2 linked regions of the Kaistia algarum genome follow. The protein of the gene in region 1 binds, or shares a complex with, the protein of each later gene. Links are inferred from orthologs where the notes say so. Each region holds a gene or a part of one and is shown in the gene's direction. Other genes may lie near its edges.

Region 1 (4,308 bases):
CAAGGGCTTGGGTCAGAAATGGCCCAGGCCCTTGATCGTTTCATTCCCGAAGTCATAGCTGTCCAGCGGTGCGAAGAGACGGCTTTTGCCTGCCTTTGCAGTTGACGCCGCGGTCTTCTGCGTCCATTTCCCCACGATCTTCTCAAGGCTACGCCGTTTAGGAGCCAAGCCGGACATGAGCGGGACGACCTTGTCGGGCGCCGGGCTGGATGTGCGCCGGCGCCGTACCCATTTCCGGGCGTGGCATCGGGGCATGCGCGAGACCGACCTGATCCTCGGGCGGTTCGCCGATGCGCAGATCGCCGACCTTTCCGAGTCCGAACTCGATTCGTTCGAATTGCTCCTCGACGAACAGGATCGCGACATCCTCGCCTGGCTGACGGGCGAGGCGCCGACACCGGAACATGCTCGCACGCCCTTTTTCCTGAAACTTGCCGCCTTCACCGGTGCAACCCTTCGATAGGCCGATGATCCGCTTCGAAACGATCCTGAACCGTCGCTCGACCGTGATCTCGGGCGTGCCCGACGGCTTTGACGGCAAGGTCGTCGCCGACATCGCCGCGCTCGCGACCCGCGAAGGCAGGGGCGAATTGCTGGTCGTCGCCCGCGACGGCAATCGCATGGCCGATCTGGAACAGGCGATCCGCTTTTTTGCCCCGACGCTGGAAACGATCAGCTTTCCCGCCTGGGACTGCATGCCCTATGACCGCGTTTCGCCGAATGCGAGCGTCGTGTCGCGGCGCATGGCGACCCTCGCCGATCTGGCGCGGCGCGGTCCCGGCAAGGGTCCGACGCGGGTCGTGCTGACCACGGTCAACGCGATCGTCCAGCGCCTGCCGAAGCGCGAGGCGATCGAGCGGCAGAGCCTTTCGATCGCCAGCGGCAATCAGCTGGTCATGGAAAAGCTGATCGGCTGGCTGGAGGAGAACGGCTTCCTGCGCACATCGACCGTGCGCGAGGCTGGCGAATATGCCGTGCGCGGCGGCATCGTCGATCTGTTCGCGGCCGGGCAGGGCGAGCCGGTGCGCGTCGATTTCTTCGGCGATACCATCGATTCGATCCGCTCCTTCGACGTCGAGAGCCAGCGCACGGTGGCGCAGAAGAAGCGGCTCGACCTCGTGCCGATGAGCGAGGTCGTGCTGACGGCGGATTCGATCGCGCGCTTCCGCAGCCGCTATCTGGAACTGTTCGGCGCGACCGATCGCGATGACATCCTCTACCAGTCGGTGAGCGAGGGTCGTCGCTACACCGGCGTCGAGCATTGGCTGCCGCTCTTCGTCGATGGGCTCGACACGCTGTTTGACTATCTCCCCGATGCGCCGGTCATTCTCGATCATCTGGTCGAGGAAGCGCTGGCCGAGCGTCTCGCCGACATCCAGGATCATTATGACGCCCGCCGCGACGGCATGGGCCAGGGGCAGGGCGGCATTCCCTATCGCCCCGTCCCGCCGGAACGGCTCTATCTTTCGCGCGAGGAATGGACGCGGCGCGAGGGGTCGGCGACGCTGCTGCGCATGACGCCCTTTGCCGAGGCCGACGATACGATGGTCGTCGATCTTGGCGGCCGGCAGGGCCGGACCTTCGCGGCCGAGCGGACGGCCGGCGACGTCAATGTCTTCGACGCCGTGATCGCGCATATCGGCACGCTGCGCGAGAAGAAGCGCGTCATCATCGCGAGCTGGAGCGAAGGCGCCCGCGACCGCCTCGCTCAGGTTCTCGCCGATCATGGGCTGAAGCGCACGCAGAAGGTCGATAGCTGGCGGGGAACCGAGGGACTCGACAAGGGCATCGTCGCGCTCGCCGTGCTAGGCCTCGAGGCGGGATTCGAGACGCCGAAGCTGACGGTGATCGGCGAGCAGGATATTCTCGGCGACCGTCTGGTCCGCCCCCGCAAGCGCGCGAAGAAGGCGTCGGATTTCCTCAGCGAGGTCGCCGGCCTCGCCGAAGGCGATCTGGTGGTCCATGTCGATCATGGCATCGGCCGTTTCTCGGGGCTGAAGACGATCACGGCCGCCGGCGCGCCGCGCGATTGCCTCGAAATCCTCTATGCCGGCGGCGACCGGCTCTATCTTCCCGTCGAGAACATCGAGCTTCTGTCGCGCTACGGCTCGGAAGACACGGAGGCTTCGCTCGACAAGCTCGGCGGCGTTGCCTGGCAGGCGCGGAAATCGCGCCTCAAGAAACGCATTCGCGACATGGCGGCGCAGCTCATCAAGATCGCCGCGGCCCGCGCCATGCGCCACGCCGAACCCATGGCGCCGCCAGACGGGCTTTATGACGAATTCGCCGCGCGCTTCCCCTATGAGGAGACGGAAGACCAACTGACGGCGATCGAGGCCGTCATCCAGGATCTGGGCGCCGGCACGCCGATGGACCGCCTGATCTGCGGCGATGTAGGCTTCGGCAAGACCGAGGTGGCGCTGCGTGCCGCCTTCGTCGCCGTGATGAGCGGCAAGCAGGTCGCGGTCGTGGTGCCGACGACGCTGCTGTCGCGCCAGCATTTCAAGACCTTTTCACAGCGTTTCGCCGGTTTCCCGATCCGGGTCGAGCAGGCCTCGCGGCTGGTTTCGACCAAGGATCTCGCCGAGACCAAGAAGGGCCTCAAGGAAGGGCAGGTCGACATCGTCGTCGGCACGCATGCCCTGCTCGGCAAGGCGATCGAGTTCAAGGATCTCGGCCTGCTGATAATCGACGAGGAGCAGCATTTCGGCGTCAAGCACAAGGAGCGGCTGAAGGAGCTGCGCGCCGATGTCCATGTGCTGACGCTCTCGGCGACGCCGATCCCGCGGACGCTGCAACTGGCGCTTACCGGGGTTCGCGAGCTGTCGCTGATCACGACGCCGCCTGTCGACCGCATGGCGGTCCGAACCTTCATCTCGCCCTTCGATGCGCTCACCGTGCGCGAGGCGCTGCTGCGCGAGCGCTATCGCGGTGGCCAGAGCTTCTATGTCTGCCCCCGCCTCTCGGACCTGGCCGAACGCAAGGAGTTCCTCGAGAAATTCGTGCCGGAAGTGAAGGTCGCCATCGCGCATGGCCAGATGCCGCCGACGGAGCTCGAAGACATCATGAACGCCTTCTATGACGGCGCCTATGATGTGCTGCTCTCGACGACGATCGTCGAATCCGGGCTCGACATCCCGACCGCCAATACACTGATCGTCCACAGGGCCGACATGTTCGGCCTCTCGCAGCTCTATCAGCTGCGCGGCCGTGTCGGCCGCTCGAAGACGCGCGCCTATGCGCTGTTCACGGTTCCGGCCGAGAAGCGCCTGACCGCCATGGCCGATCGCCGCCTCAAGGTGCTGCAATCGCTGGATACGCTCGGCGCCGGCTTCCAGCTCGCCAGTCACGACCTCGACATTCGCGGCGCCGGCAATCTGCTGGGCGAGGAGCAATCCGGCCATATCAAGGAAGTCGGCTTCGAGCTCTACCAGCAGATGCTGGAGGAGGCGGTGGCGCAGCTTCGGCAGGGCGGCGACGCCGACGAGGCCGATGACGGCCGCTGGTCGCCGCAGATCACGGTCGGCACGCCGGTCATGCTGCCGGAGACCTTTGTTCCCGACCTCCAGCTGCGGCTCGGGCTCTACCGACGCCTGGGCGATCTCGAAGAGCCGGAGCAGATCGACGCCTTCGGCGCCGAGCTGATCGACCGTTTCGGCCCGCTGCCGGACGAGGTCGAGCACCTGTTGAAGATCGTCTACATCAAGGCGCTCTGCCGCAAGGCGAATGTCGAGAAGGTCGATGCCGGCCCGAAGGGCATGGTCATCGGCTTCCGCAACTCGACCTTCGCCAATCCGGCCGGCCTAATCCGCTATATCGGCGAGCAGGGCAGCCTGGCGAAGGTTCGCCCCGACCAGAAGATCGTGCTGATCCGCGATTGGGAAGACCCGGAAAAGCGGCTCAAGGGCACCGCCGTGGTATTGACGCAACTGGCGCGGCTTGCGGTCGGCGACGGCAAGAAGGCGGTCTGAGCGAACCTGGACGGTTCCGCGATCAGCTGCTCTCTCGCTCGATCAACTCGAAACCGACATCGACAGTCCTGGGTCCTGCCGTATCGCCCGCGATCGCGCCCAGCAGCAGGCGGCCAGCCTCGAAGCCGATGCGGCGGGTTGGCACGGCGATCGTCGTCAGAGACGGGACCAGATGGCGGGCGAACTCGAAATCGCCGAAGCCGGTGATTGCGAAACGCCGCGGCACGGCAATGCCGCGCCTTATGCAGGCGAAGAGGACACCGGCGGCCGTGATGTCGCTGGAGAGGACGATGGCATCGGCGTCCGGATGCTGCGCCTCGACACGGTCGAGCAGGCT
Region 2 (3,788 bases), 240 kb from region 1 along the record:
CGAGCAAGGTCAACTCGCCACGGAAACGCTGCAGGACGATCTCGGTGGTGAACTTCTCCTGGCCGGACTGGTCCTGCCATTTGCGCGTCTGCAACTGGCCCTCGATATAAACCTTCGAGCCCTTCTTCAGATATTGCTCGGCAATCTTGGCGAGATTCTCGTTGAAGATCACCACACGGTGCCACTCGGTCTTTTCCTTGCGCTCGCCGCTGGCCTTGTCGCGCCAGCTCTCCGACGTCGCGATGTTCAAATTGACGATCGGATCGCCGGACTGCGACCGGCGCACCTCCGGGTCGCGGCCGAGATTGCCGACCAGAATTACCTTGTTGACGCTGCCGGCCATGTTGGCTTCCTTCTCTCACTTTCCCGGTAGGATAAACCGAAACGACCGTCACGGCCCGGCGCAATCGGGCTTGTCCACATCGAAACGGCCTCATGTTCTCTTTTTGTTCTAGACAAGTCCAAACGATCTGGCAACATGGCTTTCTAGATTCGATGACGTTGTCGTTCGATGCGCTCCAAGGGCGGCGCTCTTGCGGTGCCGCTTCTTGTTTCAGCGGCTCGATTGCCTAAATTGGCGTGTCGGCCATCGTGCCGGCAGCTCTCCGACGGATTGGTCACATGGTTCACGACACCGACGCACCGCGCCCGGGCGCCGCCACGGGCAAGTACATATCGATCCGCGGTGCGCGCGAGCATAATCTCAAGAACATCGATATCGATATCCCGCGCGACAAGCTCGTCGTACTGACCGGGCTCTCGGGATCCGGAAAATCGTCGCTTGCCTTCGATACGATCTATGCGGAAGGCCAGAGGCGCTATGTCGAGAGCCTGTCGGCCTATGCGCGCCAGTTTCTGGAGATGATGCAGAAGCCGGATGTCGACCAGATCGACGGCCTCTCGCCCGCGATCTCGATCGAGCAGAAGACGACGTCGAAGAACCCGCGTTCGACGGTCGGCACGGTCACCGAGATCTACGACTATATGCGCCTCCTGTTTGCGCGCGTCGGCATTCCCTATTCGCCGGCAACAGGCCTGCCGATCGAGAGCCAGACGGTCAGCCAGATGGTCGACCGCGTGCTGGCCCTGCCGGAGGGGACGCGTCTATTTCTGCTCGCGCCGATGATCCGCGGCCGCAAGGGCGAGTACAAAAAGGAACTGGCGGAGTTGCAGAAGAAGGGCTTCCAGCGCATCAAGCTGGACGGCGTGTTCTTCGAGATCGACGAGGCGCCTGCGCTCGACAAGAAGCTCAAGCACGACATTGACGTCGTCGTCGACCGCATCGTGGTGCGCGGCGATATCGCCGCGCGGCTGGCGGATTCGTTCCAGACGGCGCTGGAACTGGCCGAGGGCATAGCGGTTGCCGAGTTCGCCGATGAAAAGGACGAAAAGGGCAATGAGCGCCGCGTCCTGTTCTCGGAGAAGTTCGCCTGTCCCGTTTCCGGCTTCACCATCGCCGAGATCGAGCCGCGCCTCTTTTCGTTCAACAATCCCTTCGGCGCCTGCCCGGAATGCGACGGGCTCGGCTCGGAGAAGAAGATCGATCCCGACCTCGTCGTGCCGGATGGCTCGCTGACGCTAAAGCAAGGCGCCGTCGCGCCTTGGGCGAAGTCTTCCTCGCCCTATTATGTGCAAACGCTGGAGGCGATCGCCCGCCATTTCGACTTTGCGATGACCGACCCCTGGGACGAGATTCCGGAGGCAGGACGCAACGCGATCCTCTATGGCACCGGCAAGCAGGAGGTCGAGTTCGTCTATAATGATGGCACGCGCGCCTACAAGACGAAGAAGTCCTTCGAGGGCGTCGTCACCAATCTGGAGCGGCGCTGGCGCGAGACCGAGTCGAACTGGGCCCGCGAGGAGATCGAGCGCTATCAGGGCGCGACGCCATGCAAGGCCTGTGGCGGCGCGCGGCTGAAGCCGGAGGCGCTGGCGGTCAAGATCGCCGGCAAGCACATCGCCCAGATCTCCGAGATGTCGATCCGACATGCTGCCGCCTGGTTCGGCACATTGCCGGGCGAACTGAACGACAAGCAGAACGAAATCGCGGTGCGGATCCTCAAGGAGATCCGTGAGCGCCTCTCCTTTCTGGTCGATGTCGGTCTCGACTATCTGATGATGTCGCGCAATTCCGGCACGCTATCCGGCGGCGAGAGCCAGCGCATCCGCCTCGCCTCGCAGATCGGCTCCGGGCTGACGGGCGTGCTTTATGTGCTCGACGAGCCGTCGATCGGCCTGCATCAGCGCGACAATGAACGGCTGCTGGAAACGCTTAGGCATCTGCGCGACATCGGCAATACGGTGCTGGTCGTCGAGCATGACGAGGACGCGATCCTGACCGCCGACTATGTGGTCGACGTCGGCCCGGCGGCGGGCATTCACGGCGGCGAGATCGTCGCCAAGGGCACGCCGGCCGAGATCATGGCCAATCCGGCGTCGCTGACGGGGCGCTATCTTTCAGGCGAACTGGCCGTCGAGATACCTGAGAAGCGCCGGCCGATTTCCAAGACGAAGAAGATCCGCGTCGTCGGCGCGCGCGGCAACAATCTGAAGAATGTCTCGGCGGATATCCCGCTCGGTACTTTCACCTGCATCACCGGCGTTTCCGGTGGCGGCAAGTCGACCTTCCTGATCGATACGCTCTATGCGGCCGTCGCGCGGCGGCTCAATGGCGCCCATATCCATCCGGCCGATCATGACCGGATCGAGGGGCTCGAGTTCATCGACAAGATCATCGATATCGACCAGTCGCCGATCGGACGCACACCGCGCTCCAACCCGGCAACCTATACCGGCGCGTTCACGCCGATCCGCGAATGGTTCTCGGGCCTGCCGGAAGCGAAGGCGCGCGGTTATGGGCCGGGGCGATTCTCGTTCAACGTCAAGGGCGGGCGCTGCGAGGCCTGCCAGGGCGACGGCGTCATCAAGATCGAGATGCACTTCCTGCCGGACGTTTATGTCACCTGCGAGGTTTGCAAGGGCAAGCGCTACAGCCGCGAGACGCTGGATGTGAAGTTCAAGGGCAAGTCGATCGCCGACGTGCTCGACATGACCGTCGAGGAGGCGCGCGAGTTCTTCCAGGCGGTGCCGGCGATCCGCGACAAGATGGAGACGCTCGACGAGGTGGGTCTCGGCTATGTCAAGGTCGGCCAACAGGCGACGACGCTTTCCGGCGGCGAGGCGCAGCGCGTCAAGCTCGGGAAGGAGCTCTCCCGCCGCGCCACCGGCAAGACGCTCTATATCCTGGACGAGCCGACGACCGGGCTACACTTCCACGACGTCGCCAAGCTCCTGGAGGTGCTGCACAGCCTCGTCGACCAAGGCAACACCGTCGTGGTGATCGAGCACAATCTCGAAGTGATCAAGACGGCCGACTGGATCATCGACTTAGGTCCGGAGGGCGGCGATGGCGGCGGCGAGATCGTGGCGGAGGGCCGGCCGGAGGACATCGCCAAGGTGGCGGCCAGCTATACGGGCCGCTTCCTGAAGCCGGTGCTCGCGCGTGGCATACATCCGCGTAGCCACGCACAGGGCAGCCAGGCAGCGGAATAGTCAACTCGACACTGCGAAGGACCCTGGGGCAACGGGAATTCCGGTTGCGCCAGGTCCACTACCGCGCCGACTTCGCCTTGCGCCGCAGGGAAATTCCCGATTGCAGCTCTCCGAACTCGTCCGGGGCATCAACCGGCACCGGGAAGGCGAATTCACTGAGCAGAGCAGAAGGATCTTTCAGCGCCGTGACCACGTCCTGCCGCTTAATATAGGCAACGCCGCCCGAGACGATTTTC

What was found. The genes of interacting proteins can lie anywhere in the genome.
Region 2: the proteins of mfd (region 1) and uvrA are in contact, whole or in part, in a crystal structure (PDB 4DFC), measured with the Escherichia coli proteins. The link is inferred for Kaistia algarum from one-to-one orthologs.

What each region holds. Positions count from the first base shown.
Region 1 is NZ_JAPKNJ010000002.1:419,580-423,887, reverse strand. What follows is about bases 142-4,171. They hold mfd (transcription-repair coupling factor), read left to right. Parts: upstream 142-467; coding sequence 468-3,971; downstream 3,972-4,171. Other genes in these bases: OSH05_RS15270 (LacI family DNA-binding transcriptional regulator), read right to left, coding at 3,994-4,171; OSH05_RS15280 (FAD assembly factor SdhE), read left to right, coding at 176-463. Outside these bases: more of OSH05_RS15270, read right to left, coding at 4,172-4,308. UniProt on the Escherichia coli protein: Couples transcription and DNA repair by recognizing RNA polymerase (RNAP) stalled at DNA lesions. Mediates ATP-dependent release of RNAP and its truncated transcript from the DNA, and recruitment of nucleotide excision repair machinery to the damaged site.
Region 2 is NZ_JAPKNJ010000002.1:664,370-668,157, forward strand. The notes cover bases 243-3,752. They hold uvrA (excinuclease ABC subunit UvrA), read left to right. Parts: upstream 243-621; coding sequence 622-3,552; downstream 3,553-3,752. Other genes in these bases: OSH05_RS16365 (single-stranded DNA-binding protein), read right to left, coding at 243-343; OSH05_RS16375 (O-fucosyltransferase family protein), read right to left, coding at 3,611-3,752. Outside these bases: more of OSH05_RS16365, read right to left, coding at 1-242; more of OSH05_RS16375, read right to left, coding at 3,753-3,788. UniProt on the Escherichia coli protein: The UvrABC repair system catalyzes the recognition and processing of DNA lesions. UvrA is an ATPase and a DNA-binding protein. A damage recognition complex composed of 2 UvrA and 2 UvrB subunits scans DNA for abnormalities.